One region of the Ensifer sp. LC384 genome, then DNA from elsewhere that is predicted to be linked to it. Evidence: predicted binding sites of a transcription regulator. Region 1 holds the regulator's gene; each other region holds the start of a gene.

Evidence for each region. The regulator LexA, encoded in region 1, represses DNA repair genes until DNA is damaged. The targets are predictions, from matches to a motif close to TGTTCNNNNTGTGTTCNG.
Region 2: BC363_RS23305 (DNA polymerase IV) is a predicted target of LexA. The motif match lies at 2,585-2,602, and genes of this name have one in related genera.
Region 3: BC363_RS28315 (metallopeptidase family protein) is a predicted target of LexA. The motif match lies at 2,076-2,093, and genes of this name have one in related genera.

Annotation. Positions count from the first base shown of each region.
Region 1 is NZ_MBST01000015.1:115,583-119,755, forward strand. Features, by position in the region: tRNA gene BC363_RS13875 (tRNA-Cys) at 320-393, shown strand; gene BC363_RS13880 (hypothetical protein) at 1,032-1,364, shown strand; gene lexA (transcriptional repressor LexA) at 1,484-2,200, opposite strand; gene BC363_RS13890 (hypothetical protein) at 2,381-2,623, shown strand; gene BC363_RS13895 (hypothetical protein) at 2,661-2,948, opposite strand; gene BC363_RS35430 (hypothetical protein) at 3,405-3,548, opposite strand; gene BC363_RS13900 (DUF4242 domain-containing protein) at 3,729-4,016, opposite strand.
Region 2 is NZ_MBST01000034.1:275,387-279,559, reverse strand. Features, by position in the region: gene BC363_RS23325 (PleD family two-component system response regulator) at 1-981, opposite strand, end outside; gene BC363_RS23320 (response regulator) at 999-1,370, opposite strand; gene BC363_RS23315 (DUF3572 domain-containing protein) at 1,527-1,799, shown strand; gene BC363_RS23310 (hypothetical protein) at 1,802-2,443, shown strand; gene BC363_RS23305 (DNA polymerase IV) at 2,606-3,898, shown strand; gene BC363_RS23300 (L,D-transpeptidase family protein) at 4,108-4,173, shown strand, end outside.
Region 3 is NZ_MBST01000056.1:150,402-154,574, forward strand. Features, by position in the region: gene BC363_RS28300 (hypothetical protein) at 1-71, opposite strand, end outside; gene BC363_RS28305 (CoA ester lyase) at 182-1,087, shown strand; gene BC363_RS28310 (DUF1737 domain-containing protein) at 1,084-1,290, shown strand; gene BC363_RS28315 (metallopeptidase family protein) at 1,511-1,945, opposite strand; gene BC363_RS36135 (hypothetical protein) at 2,100-3,074, shown strand; gene BC363_RS28325 (DNA polymerase Y family protein) at 3,025-4,173, shown strand, end outside.

The DNA of each region.
Region 1 (4,173 bases):
AAAGTCTGAGCGGCGGCGCTGCGTGCGAAGCTGGCACCGGACGGCCCAGGATGTCTATTCGTCCGACTCTGCGCGCCGTGTTCGCAGACGGCGCCGGTCAACTGCCTTGTCGTTCCGCGGGGGAGGACCGGGGCTCGAATGATCATATCCGTTCTTCTCGAAAAAGAGGGTAGGGCTGGGGCATGCAGCCGCAATCCACAGAACGGAATGGAAACGCTTGTTCAGGATGAAAAAAGGATCGCATTCAGAATGAACCCTCTTGCACTCTGTCTATATTCATTCTAAACGCTCGCCACGACTTGATAATCTCAGTCGGTGAGGCCTCGTGGCGGAGTGGTGACGCAGAGGACTGCAAATCCTTGTACCCCGGTTCAATTCCGGGCGAGGCCTCCAAAGCCACACCTAATTATTTGATTTTGCGTTGTAATTCAGGGTGCTCAATTGCAGCACCTGCCACGCTTTTTCTATATGTGGGAATTTGTTCCCCGTTCCTCCTGCTTCGTTATCCTCGACCGCCAGCAATTGCTTGCCGATTCCGTCCCAACTAAAGCGGGCGGCCCCGCCGCCGTGGCGAGGCGTGCGCGCTCGGCATCTTGCCCGGCAAAGCTAGTCGCCGACCGATTGCCGATGCCTGTGCGACGATGGCCCCATTGGCCCGGCGTCCACTCCCTGGGAATTGATTGCTGGGTTAAATCTACCTTACGCAGACGACTGCGCCGCACACGGTGGAGATAGTGGGGTGGGGTGGGGTGATGCGGCGAGCGATGACACCCGCCAGCCCCTGCTTACGGCGAGCATGGGTTTGAAGATAAGCCGCGCCATAAGTCGGTCGTGGCCCATCCGCGTTGCCGTGCGCGCGAACAGGCGTCAACCTGCATGGCCTGCCAAGGACACACCCCGAAATGGTGACTCGGCTGGTATTGTCAGTGCAAGGAATATTGTCTCTAGACGGGTTCGGGAATGAATATTCCGGCGGCACGACCCGTACAGGTAGTGTCAAACAAAACCGACAATGGAGGAGATGACATAAAATGAAATGTAAGATCGCCCTGACTGCTCTTGCCGTTCTTGCCGCGTCGACGGCCACCGCAAGCGCTGAGGATCTCGTCTTTCAGCTGAAGAACAAGACGGAAGCGGTTCTGACGAACTTCTACACGTCGCCGGTCGGTGTTGATCAGTGGGAGGACGACGTCTTCGGGCGGCAGGTACTCAATCCGGGCGAAAGCATGGAAATCACCATCGCCGACGGACGTGATGTCTGCAAATACGACATGCGCTTTGAATTCGAAGAAGGCTCCGGTCTCGACACGACTGAAGACACGCAGGACCTCTGCGAACTGGGCGAGTACTCGATTCACCAGTAACATTTTTCGAGCGTGCAAGCCGCACGAGTTGGAGATGCCCGTCTCGCTACCCCAAGGTGGCGAGACGTTCAAGGAAGAGGAAGGCAGGCCAGCACGAAGGCAGCTGGCTTGAGCAAGGCTTAGTGGTAGCGGCGGATCAAGCCAACGAGCTTGCCCTGAATCTTGACGCGGTCGGGGCCGAAAATACGCGTCTCGTAGGCCGGATTGGCCGCCTCGAGCGCAATCGACGCGCCCTTGCGCCGGAAGCGCTTCAGCGTTGCTTCCTCATCATCGACGAGCGCGACGATGATGTCGCCGGGATTGGCCGAGGTGGCATTGCGGATGATCACCGTATCGCCATCGAAGATGCCGGCCTCGATCATCGAATCGCCCTTCACTTCAAGGGCATAGTGCTCGCCGCTGCCGATCATATCGAGCGGAACGGAGATGTCGTGAGTGTTGTTCTGTATCGCCGAGATCGGAACGCCGGCGGCAATGCGTCCCATAACCGGAACCGACACGGAGCTGTTGTCAGCAACCGGCGGCGCTTTCGCGGCGGGGGCAGGGGCCGGCGGCTTCCCGAGGCTGCCCTCGATGACGCTCGGGGAAAACCCGCGACGGGGTTGGGCGCTTGCTGCATAGGCTTCCGGCAGCTTGATGACCTCGAGCGCTCTGGCGCGGTTGGGAAGACGGCGTATGAAACCGCGTTCCTCCAGCGCCGTAATAAGCCGGTGAATGCCCGACTTTGAAGCCAGGTCGAGTGCATCCTTCATCTCGTCGAAAGACGGCGGCACACCCGATTCCTTCATTCGTTCGTGGATGAAAAGAAGCAATTCCTGTTGCTTGCGGGTCAGCATGGCAAGTCGCTCCAGAAGCGTGAAACAAATCAAGAACAGACACTATCTGTTCCATATGTGTTCCGCAAGTGCCTAAAATTCCGTGAATGTGGGATCAAGCGTGCGCGCATCGGCCAACTAGACGCTGCGCGTGCCGCAAGGCGCCGATATGCCTCGTTCCGTTTACGCAATGAGGGTGCAATGAAGAAGCTGGTTCGAATCCTGCTGACGATCGTTGTTCCGGCGACCGCGGTCCTTGGGTTCCGCTGGTATCAATATGTGGACAACAGGGAGAGTCCGTTCGACGAAGTCGGCATCGCGTTGAATGCGGCAATGCCGGGGCCGATCAATCTTTGGGGTTGTGACCGGCTCAAGCTTACCTCTCGCAACGCCGCTCGGTTGCGCCACCGTCGATGGAGCGAAGTGGAAATAGACTGGCATTGAGCGATTGCTGGGCGAGCGTCGCGAAGGAGAGAGTGGTTCAAGCCGGCTGCGTGGCGGAACAGGCGTCCTCGAACTCCTTGACGGTCTCAGCCGAGTTGTCCTCCGGCAGGACGGCGTCCGCCGCGTCGGTCGCTACGGGCGTGTCGCCTTGATAGACGAAGGACTGGATATAGTAGGCGATCGTTCCCTTCCAAACGTTCCGGCCATCGATCTGCTGGCAGGGCACGGCGGTTTCGAAATCGGCTTGCAGGTCGTCGACCGTAGCAGCGCTGAGGGCGATGTTAGGCGATGCGATAATCGAGGCGATAAGCAAGGCTGCAAGCACGGTGAACGTCCGCTAGATCAGAGGTGGTGCCGATAGTTTGGTTAACGATGTGAACCGCGCTTTCGTTCCAAAGTCCAGCAAGCATGCCGGGCACTGTGCCGTGTTCAACAGTTCTTTGCCAAAGGTGATGACGGCTGCTCACGGTGTGGCAGGGAAGGCACAAAGATTTGCATGAACAGGGTGCGTGTCGGCGTTCTCGATCTTCCGACGCCTACCACATGCGGCGTGTCGCCGGCCGATCAGGCCTGGCAGCAGACATGGGAAGCGATTGGCCAGTGCTGCCGCCCGCAATGATCTTTGCATTTCAGGGGGGGCGCGCGACGTGCAAGCGTGCTGGGGTTTCTGGCATTGCGGCGACCAGTCACGCAGGGTGTGCGGAGACGTGCACCCCCAGTCCAACTGGTCACTGACAAAACTCTCCCGACTATTTGGTTCGAGAGGTTAGAGGCGGTTGTCCTATTTCTTGTCTTTCTTGCCGAGCGAAAAGCTGCTGCCTGCCAGCTTCACCTGTGAGCCTTCTGTCGTAACGGCGGCTTTGACGGCCTTGTCCTTCTTGGGTTTTCTAACCTCGCGGTTACTTCGCACTTGACCCTTTGCCATGATCGTCTCCTTGAAAAGGTGTGCCGGGGAACCCTCATGGGCGCCGAATGACCGGCAGACTAGCCTGCATTGATGCCGCCGGAAGTCAATGACGGCGCGCGGGGAGCATTGGCCCGGGCGGCGATTCGGGGGTGTCATGACGCCGATGTCCCGCCCGCGGTGATTATAACACCGCTTCGGCTATTTGCCGCGTCCTTGAGATGCTGTCGAAGGCCCGATCACGGCGGCGACTTCCGTTATTCTGTTGGCCGGAAACCCGCCGCGTTCGGCGTGTTCGCGAATGACGTCGGCGCTCGGTGCCTCGTGGACGCAATAGAGCTTGTCGCCGGCGACATAGCTCGTGATCCATGTGTACGGCACGCCGAGATCGGCGACGACAGCATTGGATTTCGCCGACAGTGCACAGAGGTCGTCCTGACTGAGCTTGTCAGCGCCTGGCACGTCGCGCTCGATGATGAAAGTGGGCATCGCTCAGTTCCTTGACTGTTGGATGACCAATACATCAAGCCTCCCTAATGAAATGGGAGTCAGTGCTTGCGATTGGATGCAAGGCGATTTGCATGTGGCACCGCGTCGGACAACGGCAGTCCTTGCCTTTTTCGGCTAGCAGACCAGCAGGTGCGCT
Region 2 (4,173 bases), on a different contig from region 1:
GGTCATGCAGATCGACAACGGGCGTTCGCGCGCTGCGGCGCGATCCATCAGCAGCTTCAGGTGATTGTCGAGGTAGCGGCGATTGTGCAGGCCTGTGAGGCCATCTGTGACCGCCAACTCGATCGTCTGCTGCACGCTCTTCCTCAGCATGTCGTTGCAGTGCTTACGCCTGATCTGCGTCAACGAGCGGGCAACAAGCTCATTAGGATCGACCGGCCGGATGATATAGTCGGTAACGCCCAGATCGAGGGCGCGCACGATCATCTCGTCATTGCCCTGCTCGGTGATCAGCAGGATCGGAATGAAGCGCGTGCGCTCCAGCGACCGCAACTGCGAGCAAAGCCGCAACGGATCGTAGTCGTCGAAATTGGCGTTGACGATGACGAGATCGAAATTGTTCTCGGCCGCTTCGAACAGCGCCGCCTGCGGGTCGGAGATAACAGAGACATCGGCAATCGGCTTGAGCGTGCGCTGCAGCCGCTCCTGGGAGGAGCCGCGGCCATCGACCAAGAGGACGTTGCCCGGCTCGTCCGGACGATCCTGGCGGGCCAGTTCCTGAAGGCCGATGGTCTGCGCCGTCTGGGCACGCAGCCGCAACTCGTCACTGACATTCTTCAGGCGCACGAGGCTTTTCACCCGCGACATCAACTGCAGATCGTTGACCGGTTTTGTCAGGAAATCGTCGGCACCGGCCTTCAATCCGCGGACCCGGTCGGAAGGCTGGTCAAGTGCGGTCACCATGACCACGGGAATATGTGCGGTGCGGGGATTGGCCTTCAGCCGCTCGCAGACCTCGAAGCCGTCGATGCCGGGCATCATGATGTCGAGAAGCACCAGGTCGACCGGCGTCGTCTCACAGAGCGACAGGGCCGTATGGCCATCGCCCGCAGTCAGCACATCGAAATACTCGGCGAGCAGACGCGCTTCGAGAAGCTTAACGTTGGCAGGCACGTCATCGACAACAAGAATGCGCGCAGTCATATCAATTTTCCCGCCGTTCAGGCATCGCCAAGGTAGGTTTTGATCGTCTCAATGAACTTTGGCACAGAAATCGGTTTTGAAACATAGGCTTCGCATCCACCCTGGCGGATGCGTTCCTCGTCGCCCTTCATCGCGAAAGCGGTCACCGCAATGACCGGGATGACGTGTAATTCATCGTCTTCCTTCAGCCACTTCGTGACCTCGAGCCCGGAAACCTCCGGCAGCTGAATGTCCATCAAAATGAGATCGGGACGATACTTGCGCGCCAGCTCGAGCGCCTCCATACCGTTGCGCGTCTGGATCGTCGCGTAGCCGGAAGCCTCAATCAGGTCTCGGAAGAGCTTCATGTTCAGCTCGTTATCCTCAACAATCATTACCTGTTTGGGCATGTCGATCCCTTGCTGTCCGTCGTCTTCTTGCAAGTCTTCTCAAGACATCTAAGTTGCAAAGCCAACGACTCGACCCATTTCCTCGAGTTCAACGATAATCCTATTTGGTTGAAAAATAGGTAATTCCGGGCGTAAAAACAGTAGGAGGCCAAGACATTGAAGAGCGCCGACGAAATCGCCATCGACATTCTTTCCTGGCTTGCCGGCGAGCCGGACCTGCTGTCCCGATTTCTGGCGCTGACGGGGACGGATCCGTCCTCCCTGCGCAATGCGATCGGCGAGCCGGGCTTCATGGGCGGGCTCGTCGCCTTTCTCATGGACCACGAACCGACGCTGATCGCTTTCTGCGAGGCGACCGGGACGCCCCCCCAGGATGTCGTGCGCGCGCACGAGAAGCTTTCCGGCGCCGCCGACCTGCAGGACAGCTGAACTTGAACAATACTGTCCGCGACGATGAAATCCGCCTCAGCAACCGTCCGCTGATCGTCAGCGACGTCGACGAAGTCGTGCTCGAATTCCTGGGCCCCTTCCGGGCCTTTCTCGAAAGCCGCGACCATGTCCTCCTGCCGCGCTCCTTCCGGCTGACTGGCAACATCATCCATCGCGCAACGGAACAGCCGGCGACCGAGGCCGACGTCAAAGACATGCTCGACGCTTTCTACGCCGCGCAGGATCGCTGGCAGACGCCGGCTGTCGGCGTTGTCGAGGCTCTTCACGAACTGTCCGCTCTGGCAGACATCGTCTTCCTGACGGCCATGCCGCCACGGCATGCGGCCGCGCGTCGCGCTCTGCTCGACCGGCTCGATCTTCCCTATCCGCTGCTCGCTTCCGAGGACCCCAAAGGGCCTATCGTTCAACGCCTGCATGCCGGACGGGCGCTTCCCGTTGCTTTCATCGACGACATCGCGCGCAACCTGCAATCGGTGCAGGCGCACGCGCCGTCCTGCCTGCTGATCAATCTGATGGCGAACGCCGAGTTTCGCGCGCTCGCGCCTGCGCCGGATGGGTGTGTTCACATTGCCGCCGACTGGACCGATGCCGCCAGCGCCATTCGCGCGCATTTCCAACGGTAGCACCGCCCGCTCCGACGGTGCGAGTGCCGCGCGGAGTAGCTCAAAATCCGACCTGCGGCTTGGCGTCGGCAATCTCACGTGCAAGGCAATTTCCAACGCAGCCTCCCTTGAGACTCGCTAGCGTAGAGCGTAAAATCGCGATGTTCAACATTTGTTCCAGATATGCTCGACAGTGGTTCTCAAACTCCAGGCTTCTGCCGTGATTGCCTTAGGGAACAGACCGCGACGGCGCGACGCTGCCTTGGCTGCGGCAGTCCGCGCCTCCTGCGTCATGCCGAGCTCTACGATCTGACCCTCGCCCATATCGATTGCGACGCGTTTTATGCTTCCGTCGAGAAGCGGGACAATCCGGAGCTTGCCGACAAGCCGGTGATTATCGGCGGCGGCAAGCGCGGCGTCGTTTCGACAGCATGCTACATCGCCCGCATCCACGGCGTACGCTCGGCCATGCCGATGTTCAAGGCGCTCGAAGCCTGCCCGCAAGCGGTCGTCATCAAGCCCAATATGGAAAAATACGTGCACGTCGGCCGCGAAGTTCGCGCGCTGATGCAGGAGTTGACACCGCTGGTGCAACCTCTCTCGATCGACGAAGCCTTCCTGGAACTGAACGGTACCCAGCGGCTGCACCACGATCCCCCTGCCCGCACGCTCGCCCGCTTTGCCCGCCGCGTCGAACAGGAGATCGGCATCACGGTCTCCGTCGGGCTTTCCTACTGCAAGTTCCTCGCCAAGGTTGCATCAGACCTGCAGAAGCCTCGCGGCTTCTCGGTGATCGGCCAGGCCGAGGCGCTCGAATTCCTAAGAGAAAGGCCGGTGACCTTGATCTGGGGCGTCGGCAAGGCGTTCGCCGCCACGCTGGAGCGCGACGGCATTCGCACGATCGGCCAGCTTCAGACGATGGAGGAAGCCGACCTCATGCGCCGCTACGGCACCATGGGCCAGAGGCTCTACCGCCTGTCGCGTGGCCTCGACGAGAGAACCGTCGAAATCGACGGCGAGGCGAAGAGCGTGTCGTCCGAGACGACGTTCAACGACGATCTCGCCCGCTACGACGATCTGGTCACACATCTGCGCCGGCTGAGCGAACAGGTCGCGCACCGCCTGCGCAAATCCGAACTCGCCGGCCAGACCGTGGTTTTGAAGCTGAAGACTGCCGACTTCAAGATCAGGACCCGCAACCGCCGCCTCGACAGCCCAACGCGGCTCGCCGACCGGATCTTCCGCACAGGACTGCAGCTGCTTGAGAAGGAAGTCGACGGCACGAAATATCGACTGATCGGCATCGGCGTCAGCGATCTTTCCAGCCCCGATCTCGCCGATCCCCCTGATCTTGTCGACCCAGCAGCGACCCGTCGCGCTGCTGCCGAAGATGCCATCAACAAGCTGCGCGACAAGTTCGGCAAGGCAAGCGTCGAAACCGGCTACACTTTCGGCAGCCGCAAGCGCGATCACTAAAGCGCGTCGCGATCTTTCAGATTCGCTCGCTGCGCTTTTAAGCTCTTGTCTTTGCGCATGTCGTCATCGCAAAACCGTTAACCACTTTTGCGCGACATGCTTTGGCGCGTTATCGGCAGCGGCTTGACGTTTCCTCGGTCCGATCCGGACGAATTCTTTAAAGATTACAGTCTAGTCTCGTCGGCCAGTTTACGTGTTGGGATGAGTGTATGGTATCGCGTTTCGCTCTCACGGCCAGCGTCGTCGTCTTGCTGTTTTCGCCCTCAGCCGGTTTT
Region 3 (4,173 bases), on a different contig from region 1:
GTGAAGACGAAGGCCGCCAGCGTAATGGTAATGGCCACAGCCGTAAAAAGAACAGAGCGTATGCTTTGCATGATCGTCACCTTTCTGCCTCCGATGTGGGTGTTGCCGCCGCCGCTTGCAAGAGGGGGCGGCCGTTCGCCTCGTCTTGCGGAAAAAATGAAAGGCGGGCACAACTGGCCGCATGACAAAATCGATTGAACATCATCCCGTTCGCTTGCGCCGTTCGGTGCTTTCCGTGCCGGCCGACAATGTCCGCGCACTGGCCAAGGTTTCGGAACTTGCCGCCGATGCCGCGATCTTCGACCTCGAGGATGCGGTGGCGCCCGAGCGCAAGGCCGAGGCGCGTGACGGGCTCGTTCGCCACCTCATCGAAAACAGGCCGGATTGCGAGATCATCATCCGCATCAATGCGCTCGGATCGGGCTTCGGCCAGCAGGATCTGGCGGCAGCCGTTTCGGCAAAGCCCGACGCGATCCTTGTGCCGAAGGTCGAAAGCCCGGCCGATATCCAGATCGCCGCCGACTGGCTGGCCGATAACGATGCGCCGGAAGGCTTACGTCTCTGGGCGATGATCGAGACGCCACGCGGTGTCGTCAATGCGCCGGCGATCGCCGAGACCGGCCGCACCTTCGGCGGCAGGCTCGATTGCTTCGTCGTCGGCCTCAACGACCTGCGCAAGGAAACCGGCGTTCCCGACCGTCCCGGCCGACCTTACCTCATCCCCTGGCTGATGCAGATCCTGCTGGCCGCACGCGGAAGCGGTCTCGACGCCATCGATGCGGTGTTCAACGATTTCCGTGATGCCGACGGTTTCGATGAGGAGTGCCGGCAGGGGCGCGACATGGGGTATGACGGCAAGATGCTGATCCACCCGCTGCAGATCGGCCCGGCCAACGAACGCTTCGGCGTCGAGCAGGCCGCCGTCGACGAGGCGCGCGCGATCATCGCCGCCTTCGCGCTGCCGGATAATGCCGGCAAGGGCGTTATCAATCTTCATGGCCGAATGATCGAGCGGCTGCATCTCGACCAGGCCTTGAAGCTCGCCGCCAAGGCGGACACGATTGAAAAACGAAAGGCAAGATTTTGAAACTTTACCGCTTCCTCACCGGCCCCGACGATGCGTCCTTCTGCCATAAGGTGACGGCAGCGCTGAACCAGGGCTGGTCCCTGCACGGCTCGCCGACCTACGCCTTCAATGCGGATACGCAGCACATGCAATGCGGACAGGCCGTATTCAAGGAAGTCGAAGGCAAGGATTATCATCCCGACATCAAGCTGTCGGAGCAGTAAAAAAACAGGGACGCTCCAGTTTTGCGGCCGGAGTGTTCCTCTGTTTTCCGATTGTTTTTCCGAAGGGGCTGGCCTCAGAGCAGGATGCTCCTGACCAGCGCGAGAGGTTTTCCGGGGCTTAGAGCGTTTCCGGCTTAGACGGAGTCGCAGAAACGCCCTATCTCTTTGTTTTTACGCATTTCCTGACGGGAAACCGCTTCGCATTTTTCCTGGAAATGCTCTAGTTGCCCACGTGTTCCACGCTCGCCTCGATCCGTTCCATGTCGTCGTCGGAGAGGCCGAAATGGTGGCCGATCTCGTGGATCAGCACATGGGTGATGATGTCGCCCAGCGTTTCCTCGTTTTCCGCCCAATAGTCGATGATCGGGCGGCGATAAAGGGTGATCCGGTTCGGAAACTCGCCCGTCTCCATGGTGAAACGTTCGCTGATGCCGCGGCCTTCGAACAGGCCGAGCAGGTCGAACGGCGTCTCCAGCGCCATGTCCTCGAAGACATCGTCGCTTGGAAAATCGGCAACCTCGATGATGAGGTCGGTCGTCAGCCGGCGGAACTCCTGCGGCAGGTGGCCGTAGGCTTCCACTGCGAGTTGTTCGAATGTCGTGAGTGTCGGTGCGTGGCGTTCCCGCCAATCATCGGTCTGGTCAATGCGGGCCATAGGCACTCCTTGTTGCCCTCCATATAGCGATTTTGCCTTTGTTTTTCGAGTGTTGAATTCCTGACGCAACGGGTGAGGAATAAATTCTCAAATTTGGTTGTTGACTCCTCAGGGCAGCTCTGGAATCTATAAGAACATAACAGGAACATCTTAAATGGAGTTGACCGTCATGGCCGAGAACGCCGTGCAGCGGGAGGCCGTTCTTTCGCTTCGCGAAACCATAGCCAGGATCGAGAACCGCAGGCTTCCGGGGGTCGTGAAGGCAGTCAAGGCGGCCGATCCCGCGGGCTTCCGGCGCAAGGAAGAGGGCAGCCAGGCATCCGGCCGCAAGGTTCTGCCGCTCGGTATTCCCGAACTCGACGATATCCTCGAGGGCGGGCTGCCGCTCGAGGGCATGACGGAGATCCGCAATTCCGAGACGCGCGATGCCGGCGCTGCCGCCGGTTTTGCAACCGCGCTCAGTGCCCTCTGTCAGCAGGCGCGCCGGCAAAAGGGCGATGTCGGGGCCCCGGTTCTGTGGATCAGCCAGTCGCTCGCCTCGACCGAGGCCGGCCTGCCCTATGGCCTTGGTCTCAAGGCCTACGGGCTCGACATTCGAAGCCTGATCCTCAGCCTGCCGCGCACGGTGAAAGATGCGCTCTGGATCGCCGAGACGGCGCTTTCCGTCCCGGCCTTCTGTGCCGTCATTCTCGAAATTCGCGGCAATCCGGCATCGCTGGCCTTGAGTGAAAGCCGGCGCCTGCATGTTCGCGCGCGCGCCGGGCGCATCCCTCTTCTGCTTCTGCGCCAGTCCGGCCACGAGGAGGCGAGCAGCGCCTTCTTCCGGCTTCATATCGAACCGGCGCCCGCCCGCGAGCGCCCCCTCCCTGACGGTTCGATGCTTTGCGGCAGCATCGGTCATCCCGTCTTTCACGTCATTGCCGAAAAAAGCAGGTCTCCTGCTCCTGTCGGCCTCTTCCTGGAGTGGAACCCCCATGACCGCCGCTTTTACCCCGTCGAGCCCCTACCAGCCGCTGCTGCGGCAGACCCAGAGCCAGCGCATTCTATCGCTCGACTTTCCGCATCTTCCGGCCGACCGGGTGGCGCGGATACGCTGGGGCACCTCGTGGCTTTCCCGCGGGCGTCCTGATCATCCGCCTGTCGTCTTTGCCGACCGGGTCAGAAATGCGATGCGCCTCGTTGCGCTCGATGGCCTTGCCGAAAAGTCCGGATTCCAGTTGGGCCAGGGCGTTGCCGAAGCGCGGGCCATGTGTCCCGAGGTCGATGTGCTGCCCGCCGACCGGGCGGCGGATCGCGCCCTTCTGGAAGGGCTTGCGGACTGGTGCAGCCGCTATACGCCGCTGGTGGCGCTCGACGGCGAAAGTGGTCTTTATCTCGACATTACCGGCTGTGCCCATCTTCTCGGCGGAGAGAAATCGCTTCTCGACGACCTCTTGGCTCGGCTCTTTCATCTCGGCATCGAGGCGCGTGCGGCGATCTCGTCTTCGGCCGGGCTCTCCTGGGCGGTGGCGCGCTTCGGCTCGCAAAGCGTGATCGCTCCTGAGGAGGCCGCGCGCGTGCTTGCGCCGCTACCGATGGCGGCCCTCAGGCTTGCGACCGAGACGATCGAGACGCTTGGCCGGGTCGGCCTCAAGCAGGTCGGCGACATCATCGAGGCGCCGCGCGCGCCGCTTGCCCGCCGCTTCGGATCCACCCTGCTCTTGCGTCTCGATCAGGCGATGGGACTGGAGGACGAGCCGCTTTCGCCGCGGCTTGCCGTTGCCAGCCTCTCGGCCGAGCGGCGGCTTTCCGAGCCGGTCCAGGGCGAGGACGATATTCTCGGCCTGACGCAGGAGCTCGCAGCAAGGCTGAAGCCGGAGCTGGAAAAGCGCGGCGAGGGGGGACGGCTGTTCGAACTCTTGCTGTTTCGTGTCGACGGCAGGGTCTTTCGCATCGCTGCCGGAACGTCCTCGCCGTTGATTGAACCGGGCCGCGTTGCCGGCCTTTTCCGCGAGCGGCTGCAGGCTGTTCATGACGATCTTGATGCCGGTTTCGGCTTCGAGATCCTGCGGCTCTCGGTTCCCAAAAGCGAAAAATACGAGGTGATGCAGGAGGATTTTTCCGGCACACCGGATCGGCAGCGACCGCTTGCGGCCTTTGCCGACAGGGTCATGGCGCGGCTGGGCGCGGAAAGCCTGTTTCTGCCCGTCCTGTCGGAGAGCCACGTGCCGGAGCGTGCCGCCGTCTTT